Regions from separate parts of the Streptomyces sp. SP18CS02 genome, predicted to be linked through region 3. Evidence: predicted binding sites of a transcription regulator. Region 3 holds the regulator's gene; each other region holds the start of a gene.
The links. The regulator HrcA, encoded in region 3, represses chaperone genes, less so after heat shock. The targets are predictions, from matches to a motif close to TTNGCACTCNGNNNNNCNGAGTGCNAA.
Positions count from the first base shown of each region.

Region 1 (4,815 bases), on a different contig from region 3:
GCCCCCGCGTCGGCCCCCGGCCGCACCCAACCCCTGCGCGCGGGGGGCGAGCAGGGGCGGGAAGTCGGTGGGCAGTCGGTGGGGAGCCGTGGGGGCCGGGGGGCGGCCCGGGGGGGGGACTCAGCCCACGCCGAGCTGCCGCATCAGGGAGATGACGTCGAAGTGGAACCAGCCTTCCTGGATCTTCCCGTCATGGCACCGGAAGACGGTGGTGCCGGTCATGGTGCACTGCCTGCCCGTGGGTGCCCGTCCCATGAAGTCACCCTGGTGGGTACCGGTCCAGGTCCACAGGGTGCACACGTCGTCGCCCTCGCAGATCTGCCGGTCGATGTCGAAGCGGAAGTCGAAGGCGTCGCGCCATCCACTGACGTCACCGCGTATGACGTGGCTTCCGACCGTGACGTCCTCCTCCTTCATGATGTCGTGATCGCGGTAGTCGGCCGCGAACACCTCGTCGATCAGGCCGAGGTTGCCCTCCTGCGCTATCTCGCCGAAGAACCGGCGGGCGAGCTCCTTGTTGAGCTGCTCGTCCCGGACCACTTCGAGGTCGGTGAAGGTGGGTTCGGCGTCGCAGAGGGCGACCATCTCCTGGAAGATCCGGCCCGTCTCCGGCAGCCGGGAGTTCCGCATGGCCTCCTCGTACGAGGGGAACTCGACGATCTCGACGTAGTGGCTGTCGTCCGACCGGTCCTTGCCGATCACGCTGTGGGTGGCGGTCCGCTTGCCCTTGGTCTGTTCGACCCACTGGTCCATGAGCCGGTTCATGTCGTCGAACCGCTCGGTCTTACAGTCGATGAGCTGCACGAATGTCATGACGTCTCCCGATGTGGGCGGATATGTTCATCCTAGGCTCATGGTTCTGGGCAGGCGCCCCGCCGGTCGAGCTCCCACACCCGCACCCGCAGGACCTCTCCGGGCGGTGCCGTGCTCAGCACAGGGACCGGGCCGTCCCACTCCCGTCCGCCGCCGGGCGGGCGCAGCCGCCGACGCCCCCCATGACCCGGCCGACGCGCCCGTCCCGCGCCTCGACCGCGTACCCGTCGCCGCCCGTCACCGGCGGGCCTCGTGGAGGACGGCGACGATCCGCATCGCCATGTCCAGGTTGCACCGCCCCAGGTCCACCAACGGACAGGCCACGTCGCTCGCGGCCGTCACCGGGTCCACGCGCAGGGACGGCAGGATCACGCCCGCCTCGCCCAGCGCTCCGCGCAGCCGGGCCACCACTTCCTCGGCCGCCCGCAGCCGATCCGTCGATCGCATCGCCATGACCTGGCACCTCCACTCTCCGTGTCCGGGATCCCTGCACAGAGTGGTCGATCAAGGGCCGGCCTGAACAGTGGCAACGGCTCAACAACCCCATCGGTGCACACGGGAGTTGACACGTGGCCGGACCCGAGGAGCTCGATCCGTCCTCCTCCCCGAGGGCGCTGCCCGGCGCGGAACCGCGTCACGCCAGCGAAAACGCGGGCCCCGGCCGGGAAGCGCCGGGCCGGCCGCTCTTCGTCAGCGGCTCGTTCATCGGTCAACCGGAGGCGGGAACTCGCCGCATGGGGAACGGCGCAGATGGCCCCCGAGCTCAAGCTCCGGGGCCTGCGCGTGCTTCCCGGCAGGCGCTTGGGCGTCGAAACGCCCGAGGGCGGCACCCCTCGAAGAAGGGGTGCCGCCCTCGGAACGTGAAGGACGTGTCCGATCCGGGAGGATCAGAAGTCCATGTCACCGCCCGGCATGCCACCCGGGGCGGCCGCGCCGGCCTTCTCGGGCTTGTCGGCGATGACGGCCTCGGTGGTGAGGAACAGCGCCGCGATGGAGGCCGCGTTCTGCAGGGCAGAGCGGGTCACCTTCGCGGGGTCGAGGATGCCCTCGGCGATCATGTCGACGTACTCGCCGGTCGCGGCGTTCAGACCGTGACCGATCGGAAGGTTGCGCACCTTCTCGACGACGACGCCGCCCTCGAGGCCACCGTTGACGGCGATCTGCTTCAGCGGGGCCTCCAGCGCCAGCTTCACGGCGGCGGCACCGGTGGCCTCGTCACCCTCGAGCTCAAGCTTCTCGAAGACCGAGGAAGCCTGGAGCAGGGCCACGCCACCACCGGCGACGATGCCCTCCTCGACGGCGGCCTTGGCGTTGCGCACCGCGTCCTCGATGCGGTGCTTGCGCTCCTTGAGCTCGACCTCGGTGGCGGCACCGGCCTTGATGACGGCCACGCCGCCGGCCAGCTTCGCCAGACGCTCCTGGAGCTTCTCGCGGTCGTAGTCCGAGTCGCTGTTCTCGATCTCGGCACGGATCTGGTTGACGCGGCCCTGGACCTGCTCGCTGTCACCGGAGCCGTCGACGATGGTCGTCTCGTCCTTGGTGATGACGACCTTGCGGGCGCGGCCCAGGAGGTCGAGGGTGGCGTTCTCGAGCTTGAGACCGACCTCCTCGGAGATGACCGTGCCACCGGTGAGGATGGCGATGTCGTTCAGCATGGCCTTGCGGCGGTCGCCGAAGCCCGGGGCCTTGACGGCGACGGACTTGAAGGTGCCGCGGATCTTGTTGACGACCAGGGTCGACAGGGCCTCGCCCTCGACGTCCTCGGCGATGATCAGCAGCGGCTTGCCCGACTGCATGACCTTCTCCAGCAGCGGAAGGAGGTCCTTCACGTTGCTGATCTTCGAGTTGACGATGAGGATGTACGGGTCGTCGAGCGACGCCTCCATACGCTCCATGTCGGTGGCGAAGTACGCCGAGATGTAGCCCTTGTCGAAGCGCATACCCTCGGTGAGCTCCAGCTCCAGACCGAAGGTCTGGGACTCCTCGACGGTGATGACGCCTTCCTTGCCGACCTTGTCCATGGCCTCGGCGATGAGCTCGCCGATCTGGGTGTCGGCGGCGGAGATGGAGGCCGTGGAAGCGATCTGCTCCTTGGTCTCGACATCCTTCGCCTGCTCCAGCAGCGCACCGGAGACGGCCTCGACGGCCTTCTCGATGCCGCGCTTGAGGGCCATCGGGTTGGCGCCGGCGGCGACGTTGCGCAGACCCTCGCGGACGAGCGCCTGGGCGAGGACGGTCGCGGTGGTCGTACCGTCACCGGCGACGTCGTCCGTCTTCTTGGCGACTTCCTTGACCAGCTCGGCGCCGATCTTCTCGTACGGGTCCTCGAGCTCGATCTCCTTGGCGATGGAAACACCATCGTTGGTGATCGTGGGGGCGCCCCACTTCTTCTCGAGGACGACGTTGCGACCCTTGGGGCCCAGGGTCACCTTGACGGCGTCGGCGAGCTGGTTCATGCCGCGCTCGAGGCCGCGCCGTGCCTCCTCGTCGAACGCGATGATCTTGGCCATGTGAAGTGGTCCTCCCGGACAGGGGTGGAAAAGCCGGACCGCGCTGGTGCCCGCGACGGACGGCCTGCACGCCTGTGGTTCCTTGCCCCACCGGCCTGCGAGCCTCACCGACCCGGTCCTTCGGTGGCACTCTCACTGTCAGAGTGCTAACGCAATGATTAGCACTCGACCCCTGCGAGTGCAAGCGCCCACCGGGTATCGGACAGCCGGATCCGGGCAGACGCGCCAGGGCGCTCACGGGCAGGCGCGGGCGGCGCCGTCACGGGCCCCCGCGGGGGCGTACGGGACCCCGGCGCGGGGCGCGGGCATACGCGAGGGGCCCGTATCCCTCCTCGGATACGAGCCCCTCGGCGCTGCTGAGTCGATGGTCGATCGAACGCGCGGCACTCAGCCGGCGGCGAGCTTGACCATGTCCGCCTGCGGACCCTTCTGGCCCTGCGAGATCTCGAACTCGACCCGCTGACCTTCTTCAAGGGTGCGGTACCCGTCCATCTGGATCGCGCTGTAGTGGACGAAAACATCCGCACCACCGTCGACCGCGATGAAGCCGTACCCCTTCTCCGCGTTGAACCACTTGACGGTGCCCTGAGCCATGCCTAACTCCCCTATTACTGGCCCTTGCGCAGGACCGCACTTCGCGGACCCTGGGTCAGACCTCGCCCCCCGATGAATCCCTGGACCCGGAGGCCCGTAAGAACCCAGGAGACGTGCGCCGGAACGCGTCGACCGCGGCTGAATGTATCTGCCCAACTGCCCTCTGCAACAGGTCAATCGGACGAGAAATCCGAGCGCCCGTGAACGGAAATATCGGCGAATTGAGCGGAATCCGGGGCAAGTCGGGCCCGACAAAGCACGCATTCGGCGCATTGCACATGGACACTTTGGCTGCTTCTTGATGGGGCGCGGCGCATTCTCATATGCGCGGGGCACCTGCAGCGGCGGGGACTTCCCCAACTCTACCGCGCTCAACCCTGCAAATTGCCCCCTCCGCTTTCCGGTGCGGAGGGGGCAACAGTTGTGCGGGTGAAAAGGTGGGCGGTCAGCAGCCGCCCGCCACGGCGGGAATGATCGAAACGCCCACGCCGTCGGGCGTGGCGGTCTCCAGACCCTGTTCGAACCGCACGTCGTCGTCGTTGACGTAGACGTTGACGAAGCGGCGCAGCTTGCCCTGGTCGTCCAGGACGCGGGCGGCGATGCCCGGGTGGTTGGCCTCCAGCGACGCGATGACCTCGGAGAGGGTTCCGCCCTCGGCCGACACCTCGGCCTGGCCGCCCGTGTACGTGCGGAGGATGGTGGGGATGCGGACGTTGACGCTCACAGGTTTCTCCTCAGGGTTTCAGCGGGCCAGGCCGGCGTCGCGGAACGCGTCCAGGCTGGGGCGGATGGTCGCGGTCGGGCCGGTGGTCGGGGCCACGGCGTCGAGGGTCTTCAGGCCGTCACCGGTGTTCAGGACGACGGTGGTGAGCGTGGGGTCGAGGAGGCCGGCCTCGAT
Region 1 is NZ_JAQYXC010000294.1:131,204-136,018, reverse strand. It holds gene PUR26_RS24975 (PTS transporter subunit EIIC) at 1-1, shown strand, start outside; gene PUR26_RS24970 (ester cyclase) at 121-813, opposite strand; gene PUR26_RS24965 (hypothetical protein) at 1,051-1,266, opposite strand; partial or broken gene PUR26_RS24960 (transcriptional regulator) at 1,383-1,550, shown strand; gene groL (chaperonin GroEL) at 1,701-3,323, opposite strand; gene PUR26_RS24950 (cold-shock protein) at 3,711-3,917, opposite strand; gene PUR26_RS24945 (MoaD/ThiS family protein) at 4,363-4,641, opposite strand; gene thrC (threonine synthase) at 4,660-4,815, opposite strand, start outside.
Region 1: the regulator HrcA is predicted to act here: its motif matches at 3,447-3,473, upstream of groL (chaperonin GroEL).

Region 2 (4,815 bases), on a different contig from region 3:
CGGTCTTGCCGAGGTTGCCCTCGAGCACCTTGACGGCGTGGACCAGAGCGGAGCCACCACCGGAGACGATGCCCTCCTCGACCGCGGCGCGGGTCGCGGAGATGGCGTCCTCCAGACGGTGCTTCTTCTCCTTCAGCTCCACCTCGGTGGCGGCGCCGACCTTGATCACGCACACGCCGCCGGCCAGCTTCGCGAGGCGCTCCTGGAGCTTCTCGCGGTCCCAGTCGGAGTCCGTGGACTCGATCTCGGCCTTGATCTGGTTGACCCGGCCCGTGACGTCGTCGGTGTTGCCCTTGCCGTCGACGATGACCGTCTCGTCCTTGGTGACCGTGACGCGGCGGGCGGAGCCCAGCACGTCCAGACCGGCCTGGTCGAGCTTGAGGCCGACCTCCTCGGCGATGACGGTGGCGCCGGTGAGGGCGGCCATGTCGCCGAGCATCGCCTTGCGGCGGTCACCGAAGCCGGGGGCCTTCACCGCGACCGCGTTGAAGGTGCCGCGGATCTTGTTGACGACCAGGGTCGACAGGGCCTCGCCCTCGACGTCCTCGGCGATGATCAGCAGCGGCTTGGAGCCACCCGACTGGATGACCTTCTCCAGCAGCGGGAGCAGGTCCTGGATCGAGGAGATCTTGCCCTGGTGGATCAGGATGTACGGGTCGTCGAGGACGGCCTCCATACGCTCCTGGTCGGTCACCATGTACGGGGACAGGTAGCCCTTGTCGAAGGCCATGCCCTCGGTGAAGTCGAGCTCCAGGCCGAAGGTGTTGGACTCCTCGACGGTGATGACACCGTCCTTGCCGACCTTGTCCATCGCCTCGGCGATGAGCTCGCCGACCTGCTGGTCCTGCGCGGAGAGCGCGGCCACGGCGGCGATGTCGGACTTGTCCTCGATCGGGCGGGCGGTCGCGAGGAGCTCGTCGGAGACGGCCTTGACCGCGGCGTCGATGCCCTTCTTCAGGGCGGCCGGGGAGGCGCCCGCGGCGACGTTGCGCAGACCCTCGCGGACCAGCGCCTGGGCCAGGACGGTGGCGGTGGTGGTGCCGTCACCCGCGATGTCGTTGGTCTTGGTCGCCACCTCCTTCACCAGCTGGGCGCCGAGGTTCTCGTACGGGTCGTCGAGCTCGACCTCACGGGCGATCGTGACACCGTCGTTGGTGATGGTGGGGGCGCCGAACTTCTTGTCGATGACGACGTTGCGGCCCTTGGGGCCGATCGTCACCTTGACCGTGTCGGCAAGCTTGTTGACGCCGCGCTCAAGGGCGCGACGGGCGTCCTCGTCGAACTTCAGGATCTTCGCCATGGGAGCGATTCAGCCCTCTCGGAAACTCGGTGAACGAACCGCGCCCCCAGCCTCCCGGCAGTGTCAGCGGGGGCCAGGGGCGCGGATCAAAGCAAAAACGGGTGAAGCAGGTGATTACTTCTCGACGATCGCGAGCACGTCGCGAGCCGAGAGGACGAGGTACTCCTCGCCGTTGTACTTCACCTCGGTGCCGCCGTACTTGCTGTACAGCACGATGTCGCCGGTCTTGACGTCGAGCGGCAGGCGCTCGCCGTTCTCGAAGCGGCCCGGGCCCACGGCCAGGACGACGCCCTCCTGGGGCTTCTCCTTGGCGGTGTCCGGAATGACCAGGCCAGAGGCGGTGGTCTGCTCGGCGTCGAGCGGCTGGACCACAATGCGGTCCTCGAGCGGCTTGATGGCAACCTTGGAGCTGGTGGTCGTCACGATCCGACCTCCCCCTTCGGAGATCTCACGGGGTTAACTGTCTGAGGTGGCGACCAGGTGGATCCGTCGTCGCGGGTGCCGGACCTGCCCGTCGCTGTGTTGGCACTCTCCGGTGGGGAGTGCCAGACCTGAGACTATGACTGCGATTAGCACTCGGTCAAGCGGAGTGCCAATTCCCCTCGTGGCGTCGGATCCGACGCGGTTCGATCTCGATACGGGAAACCCCGGGAAACACCGTCGTGGACCCGCTGATTCCGTACGACCGTACGGAGATGACTTCCCCCCAGAACCGCACCCGCGGCGGCGAGTCGGCACCCAGCGGCTGCGCCGACGTCATGCTGGGCCTGCTGCTGTTCGCCCTGGACGCCGGAATCGCGCTCCTCATCGCCTTCGGCCTCGCGATGCGCGGCTGGGGACGGCAGCTGGACCTCGGTTCCTCGGGCCGCCCGCCCGCGATGGACTGGGCACCGACGCTCTGGCTGGGTGGGCTCACGCTGGCCGTCACCCTCGTCGCCGTGGCGCTGGCGCGCGGGAAGTGGCCCTGGGCGGCCGGGTTCCAGTTCCTCGCGGCCGCGTTCCTGTGCGTGGTGACGCTCCTCGCGACCCATACGGAGTGGGAGCACACGCATCCGGAGCCGGCGCCCGGCCGGCCGCCGGCGCCATCGGTGGGGTGCCGCAGCGGCGGCGACAACAGCGAGTGCGCGGACATCGGCGGCTGAGCACCGGCTCCGGCCGGGGGCCGGTCACGGCCTCAGAGGCCGGGATTCCGGCCAGGACTCCGACGAGGGCTCCGGCCGGGACTCCGGGGAGACCGTGTTGTCCACGATCACCGCGACCGGGACTCCGGGCGGGACTCCGGGACGGGTCTGGGCCGGGGCCGCGGGCGGGACACCGGCGCGGGGGCGCTCTCCCGCGGGCCGATCCGCTGTGCCGCCTTCCGCCCCAGCCGTTCGATCGGATCCATGGGCGTGGTGCACCCGGAGCAGGCGAGCAGCGCAGCGGCCGCCAGCAGCGCGGCCCGCGCGGCCGGCGGCCGTTGCGCCCGGCTCATACGTAGTCCTCCAGCCTGGCCACCGCGTAGCCCTTGGCCGTGATGGTGTTCAGGGCGCGCCTGATCATGTCCGCCATGCTGCCCTTCCAGTCCCCCCGGCCCCTGAAGTGCGTGAGGACGATGTCGCCGGGATGCAGGTCCCGGTCCCATTCGCGCCACTCCATGTGGTCCGGGAACACCTCGGCGGACCACAGGGGCACCGCCTTGACCCCGCACGACTGGGCGGCGCGCAGGGTGTCCCGGTTGTAGTTGCCGTAGGGGGGACGGAAGAGCCGGGGCCGCTTGCCGTACCGCTTCTCGATGATCTCCTGCTGGCCGCAGATCTCGTGCTTCTGCTCCGCGTAGGAGAGGGCCGGCATGTAGCGGTGGTTGAGGGTGTGGTTCTGCAGGGCGACGCCCCGCGCCTGCATGCGTTCGAAGTAGCCGTAGTCGTCCTTGATCAGGTAGTCGCTGAGGAAGGCGCTGTAGGGGACGTCCAGTTCGGTCATCATCCTCAGCAGCTCGGGGTCCTTCTCCGCGCCGTCGTCGATGGTGAGGAAGACGATCCGCTCCTTGGTCGGGACGGTCGTGAAGACGGGGGGCAGGCTGGGGTCACCGGCCTCGAAGCCCTTGCGGAAGGTGATCTCGGGTTTCTCGGCCGGCGGCGGGGGCGCGACCAGCGGGGTGCGGGCCAGGCCCCACTTCCGGGCGGCGGCGGCCCGCGCGGTGTGTGCCCGCTTCACCTTCTCGACGTACGCGCCGAGGGCGGCCGCCGCGCCGGGCTGCACGAGCCCGGGCTGCTGCGGCCGCTCGACGGGCCGTCGCGGCTGGCCGGGCGCGGGCCCGACCCCGGCCCCGGGGGACCGGACGCCGCCCGACGCCGAAGCGCCGGAGGACGGAGGTCCGGAGGCCGGGGGGCCGGAAGCCGGAGGACCCGACGCGGGGGTGCCGGACGGCGGAGTGCCGGGCGGCCGGCCGCCGGGGGGTGCGCCGGCGCCGGCGCCGTTGCCGGGCTCCGCCGCACAGCCGGACGCGAGGGCGACGGCCAGCGCGGCGGCGAGAGCCGCCACCCGTGACCGCCTTCCGCACAATTGGTGTTTTTGTCGTACTAGCTGCATGGCTTCGCATCCTGGCAGCGCCACGCCCACGCACCCGGCCGACACCGCCACCTGACGCGCACCATCCCCCGCCTGGCCCACAATGGGCCGGGTGACCGATCTCGCCGCCTTCTCCGCGCTCCTCACCGACGAGGGCAGGACCCTGCTCACCGCCCTGCGCGACTACGACCCGGCCCAGGAACTCGCGGTCGCCTCCCGGCTGCGCCGCGAGCACCCGGCCGAGCTGGTCACAGCGGCGCTCGGGCAGGCCAGGCTGCGTCAGCGGGCGGTCGCGAAGTTCGGCGAGCAGGACGCGTACCGGATGTACTTCACGCCGGGCGGCGTCGAGCAGTCCACCCGCAGGACGGTGGCCGAGCACCGGGCCGCGGCCTTCGCCGGCCTCGGCGTGCGCAGCGTCGCGGACCTGTGCAGCGGCATCGGCGGCGACGCGATCGCGCTCGCCCGCGCCGGGATCTCGGTCCTCGCCGTCGACCGGGACCCACTGACCGCGGAGGTCGCCCGCGCGAACGCCGGGGCGCTGGGGCTGGCCGGGCTGATCGAGGTGCGCTGCGCCGACGTCACGGACATCGACACCTCCCCCTACGACGCGGTCTTCGTCGACCCCGCACGGCGGGGCGGCCGGGGCCGGATCTTCGACCCGGAGGCGTACTCCCCGCCCCTGTCCTGGGCGATCGAGGCGGCGCGCAAGGCCCCGCACGCGGCGCTGAAGATCGCCCCGGGCATCCCGCACGAGGTGATCCCGGACGTCGCCGAGGCCGAGTGGATCTCGGACGGCGGCGACGTGAAGGAGGCCGTTCTCTGGTTCGGTACGCGCCCCGGGACGGTCCGCGCGACCCTCCTGCCGGCGGGTGACGCCCTCGCCACGGCCGCCCCGCTGCCCGACCCGCCGGTACGGCCGGTCGGCCGCTACCTGTACGAGCCCGACGGCGCCGTGATCCGCGCGC
Region 2 is NZ_JAQYXC010000295.1:59,383-64,197, reverse strand. It holds gene groL (chaperonin GroEL) at 1-1,300, opposite strand, end outside; gene groES (co-chaperone GroES) at 1,415-1,723, opposite strand; gene PUR26_RS27055 (DUF6234 family protein) at 1,996-2,442, shown strand; gene PUR26_RS27050 (polysaccharide deacetylase family protein) at 2,771-3,871, opposite strand; gene PUR26_RS27045 (THUMP-like domain-containing protein) at 3,963-4,815, shown strand, end outside.
Region 2: the regulator HrcA is predicted to act here: its motif matches at 1,870-1,896, upstream of groES (co-chaperone GroES).

Region 3 (4,815 bases):
GTGCAGCACGGCCGCGAAGTCCGCCGCGGCGAGCAGCGCGGCGACCTGCTTGGTCGACGCCGCGTCCGCGACCTCGGGGAAGCGGAGCCTGCGTGACTGCTTCCCGGCCTCGCGCGCGGTGGCACGCCACTTCGCGAGCGCCTTGAGCCCCCGGTCGCCCTTCCACTGGGTGATGCAGCGGGAGGCCGCCCACGGCACGACGGCGTCGACGCCGGTCTCGGTCATGGTCTCGACGGCCAGTTCGCCGCGGTCGCCCTTGGGGAGGGCCTGGACCACGGTGATACGGGGCGCGGGCGCGGGTTCCGTCCGTACCTCGGTGACGGACACGTCGAGGCGGTCCTTGCCCTCGACGGCCGCGACGGTGCCGTACGCACCGGTCCCGGCGCCGTCGGTGAGGACGATCTCCTCGCCCACGCGCAGCCGGCGCACCGAGACGGCGTGCCGTCCTTCCGGGCCGTCCAGCGTGACCGTGCCGGCCGTGACGTGGTCGACGACGAAGACGGGGGCGGTCACGCGGCACCCCGCAGCGCCAACGCGGCCACGGCCGAGGTCAGTTCGGCGTTGAGCACCTCGACCAGCTGTCCGGCGGGCAGGTCGCGCGCCATCCGGTGGCCCTGACCGGCCCACAGCGCCATGCCCTGCGGGTCCCCCGCCTTGGCGGCGGCCTTGCGCAGACCGCTCGTGAGGTGGTGCACCTCGGGGTAGGCGGCGGGGGCGTACGGGCCGTGCTCGCGCATGAAGCGGTTGACCAGGCCCCGAGCGGGCCGCCCGGAGAACGCGCGGGTCAGCTCGGTGCGGGTGAACAGCGGGTTGGTCATGGCCTGCTTGTGCAGGACGTTCGCGCCCGACTCGGGGCAGACCAGGAACGCCGTGCCGAGCTGCGCGGCCTCGGCACCCGCGGCGAGGACGGCCGCGATCTGGGAGCCGCGCATCAGGCCGCCCGCGGCGACGATCGGCAGCCGCACGGACTCGCGGACCCGGGGGATCAACGACAACAGCCCGGCCCCGGAGCCGTCCGCGGCGGGGTCGTCCCGGTGGGTGCCCTGGTGCCCGCCCGCCTCGATGCCCTGGACGCACACGGCGTCCGCGCCCGCCAGCTGCGCCGCCTGGGCCTCCTCGACCGAGGTGACCGTCACCACGGTGAACGTCCCGGCGCGGGCGAACGCGTCGAGGGTCTCGCGGCTCGGGCACCCGAAGGTGAACGACACGACGGGGACGGGGTCGTCCAGCAGGATGGCCAGCTTGGCGTCGTACCCGTCGTCCCGCCCGGCATCGGGGTCGCCCAGCGGTGTCTCGTACCAGGTGGCCTCTCCGGCGAGCTGGTGGCGGTACACGTCGACGGCGGCGGCGTCGGCGTGCCCCGGCTGCGGCATGAAGAGGTTGACCCCGAAGGGCTGTGCGGTCAGCCCGCGGACCTGTTGGACCTCCTGGTACATGCCGTCGGCCGTCTTGTACCCGGCGGCCAGGAAGCCGAGGCCCCCGGCATCGGACACGGCGGCGACGAGCTGGGGGCAGGAGGCGCCGCCCGCCATGGGGGCCTGCACGATCGGGTGACGGCAGAGATCGGTCAGTGCGGAGGACATGCAGGCATGGTGTCACGCCCCGGCCCGGCCCCCCGAATCGCCCGGCCCGCCCGTCCCGCCCGTCGGCCGGGAGGAGGACAGCGGGTCGCGCTGTCTCCGGCGCCGGTCCCGGACAGCGGTGCGGGGCGGAGGATGGCTCCCCCGCCCCGCACCACCGCACCGGCGGCCTTACCGGCCGTTGAACGCGTCCTTCAGCCGGGAGAACAGCCCCTGCTGGCCCGGCTGGAACTGCCCCGTGGGCCGCTCCTCGCCGCGCAGCTTCGCCAGCTCCCGCAGCAGTCGCTCCTGCTCCGCGTCCATCTTCGACGGCGTGGTGACCTCCACGTGGACGATCAGGTCACCGCGGCCGCCACCGCGCAGGTGCGTGACACCGCGCCCGTGCAGCGGGATGGACTGGCCGGACTGCGTGCCCGGCCGGATGTCGACCTCCTCGATGCCGTCCAGCGTCTCCAGCGGCACCTTCGTGCCGAGCGCGCCCGCCGTCATGGGGATCGTCACCGTGCAGTGCAGATCGTCGCCACGGCGCTGGAAGACCGAGTGCGGCAGCTCGTGGATCTCGACGTACAGGTCTCCGGCGGGGCCGCCGCCGGGGCCGACCTCGCCCTCGCCCGCGAGCTGGATGCGGGTCCCGTTGTCGACACCGGCCGGGATCTTGACCGTGAGGGTCCGGCGCGAGCGGACGCGGCCGTCACCGGCGCACTCCGGGCACGGCGTCGGTACCACGGTCCCGAAGCCCTGGCACTGGGGGCACGGCCGGGAGGTCATGACCTGGCCCAGGAAGGACCGGGTCACCTGCGACACCTCGCCACGGCCGCGGCACATGTCACAGGTCTGGGCGGAGGTGCCCGGAGCCGCGCCCTCGCCGGAGCAGGTCGTACAGACGACCGCCGTGTCGACCTGGATGTCCTTCGTCGTACCGAAGGCCGCCTCGTTGAGCTCGATCTCCAGGCGGATCATCGCGTCCTGGCCGCGCCGGGTCCGCGACCGCGGCCCGCGCTGGGACGCCGTACCGAAGAAGGCGTCCATGATGTCGGAGAAGTTGCCGAAGCCACCCGCCCCGAAGCCGCCCGCGCCCGCGCCGCCGCCGGAGGCGGAGAGCGGGTCACCGCCGAGGTCGTAGACCTGCTTCTTCTGCGGGTCCGACAACACCTCGTAGGCGGCGTTGATCTCCTTGAAGCGCTCCTGCGTCTTCGGATCGGGGTTGACATCCGGGTGCAGCTCGCGTGCGAGCCGCCGGAATGCCTTCTTGATCTCGTCCTGGGAAGCGTCGCGGCGCACGCCGAGTACGGCGTAGTAGTCCGTGGCCACTTACGACTCCGCCAGGATCTGTCCGACGTAACGTGCCACTGCGCGTACCGCTCCCATCGTTCCGGGGTAGTCCATGCGGGTCGGTCCGACCACGCCGAGTTTGGCGACTGCCTCGTCGCCCGAACCGTAGCCGACCGCGACGACGGACGTGGAGCTGAGCCCCTCGTGGGCGTTCTCGTGCCCGATACGTACGGTCATGGCCGAGTCCGTCGCCTCGCCGAGCAGCTTGAGGAGCACGACCTGCTCCTCCAGCGCCTCCAGCACAGGCCGGATCGTCAGCGGGAAGTCATGACCGAAGCGCGTGAGATTGGCGGTACCGCCGATCATCAGCCGCTCCTCGGTCTCCTCCACCAGGGTCTCCAGCAGTGTGGCCAGCACCGTGGAGACGGTCCCGCGGTCCTCCATCTCGAAGGACTCGGGAAGGTCCTGCACCAACTGCGGCACATCGGTGAACCGTCGCCCCACGACCCGGCTGTTGAGCCGGGCCCGCAGGTCGGCCAGCGATGTCTCGCCGAACGGGGCGGGGCAGTCGACCATACGCTGCTCCACCCGGCCCGTGTCGGTGATCAGGACGAGCATCAGCCGGGCCGGGGCCAGCGACAGCAGCTCGACGTGCCGCACGGTCGAACGGGTCAGCGACGGGTACTGGACGACCGCGACCTGCCGGGTCAGCTGCGCCAGCAGCCGGACCGTGCGGGCCACGACGTCGTCGAGGTCCACCGCGCTGTCCAGGAAGTTCTGGATGGCGCGCCGCTCGGGGGTCGACAGGGGCTTGACCCCGGCGAGCTTGTCGACGAAGAGCCGGTAGCCCTTGTCGGTGGGGATGCGGCCCGCGCTGGTGTGGGGCTGGGCGATGAACCCCTCCTCCTCCAGCACCGCCATGTCGTTGCGCACGGTGGCGGGCGAGACCCCGAGCTTGTGCCGCTCGGTGAGCGCCTTGGAGCCGACGGGCTCCTCGGTGCCCACATAGTCCTGGACGATGGCGCGCAGCACCTCGAGTCTGCGTTCGCTGAGCATCGCGCACACCTCCAGCTCTGGTTCCTGCCGTGTTCCTGCTGTGTTCCCTGCCGTGCTGTTGGCACTCACCTTGTCCGAGTGCCAGCAATCACCCGGCCAGTGTACGGCGCGGAGGTACACCCCTAGCAAGGGCGGCCGGCCACGCTACCGCGCGACTACGCTGGTCGATGCCGATAGCGTCGCCGTATGGACGTCAGTTGGGAAGACTTCGGATGGGAGCGGCTCGCCACGGGTGTGGGCCGGCGCCGCCTTCCGGTATGGGACGCGACCACCGCTCTTGTGGTCGGTGAGGACGCGGCACTGCTCTTCGACACGGGCTCCACCCTCCGGGAGGGCGCTGAGCTGCGCACCCAGGCGCAGGGGCTGCTCGGCGGCCGGCGAGTGACGCATATCGCACTCAGCCACCCCCACTTCGATCATGTACTGGGCACGGCGGCCTTCGCCGGGGCGGAGGTGTACGGCGCGGTGGGCGTCGACACCGTGATGGTCCGCGAGCGCGACGGGCTGCGGCACTCGGCGGTGTCCCACGGCGTCGCCGAGGCGGACGCCGTCGAGGCGACCGACGTGCTGGTCCCGCCGCACCACCTGGTGTGCGGCGAGTGGACGCTGGAGCTGGGCGGACGCCAGGTGCTGCTGGCCAATGTGGGGCCGGGGCACAGCGGTCATGACCTGGTGCTGCTGGTGCCGGGGACGGAGGGCTCGCCCGAGGTGGTCTTCTGCGGCGACCTCGTGGAGGAGTCGGGCGACCCGCAGGCCGGGCCGGACGCGATCCCCTCCCGCTGGCCCGCCGCGCTGGACCGGCTGCTGGAGCTGGGCGGCGAGGACGCGGTGTACGTGCCGGGCCACGGGGCGGTCGTCGACGCCGCTTTCGTACGCGCTCAACGCGATGAGCTGGCCCGGCGTTTCG
Region 3 is NZ_JAQYXC010000276.1:229,825-234,639, forward strand. It holds gene PUR26_RS13400 (16S rRNA (uracil(1498)-N(3))-methyltransferase) at 1-513, opposite strand, end outside; gene PUR26_RS13405 (nitronate monooxygenase) at 510-1,583, opposite strand; gene dnaJ (molecular chaperone DnaJ) at 1,752-2,891, opposite strand; gene hrcA (heat-inducible transcriptional repressor HrcA) at 2,892-3,908, opposite strand; gene PUR26_RS13420 (MBL fold metallo-hydrolase) at 4,095-4,815, shown strand, end outside.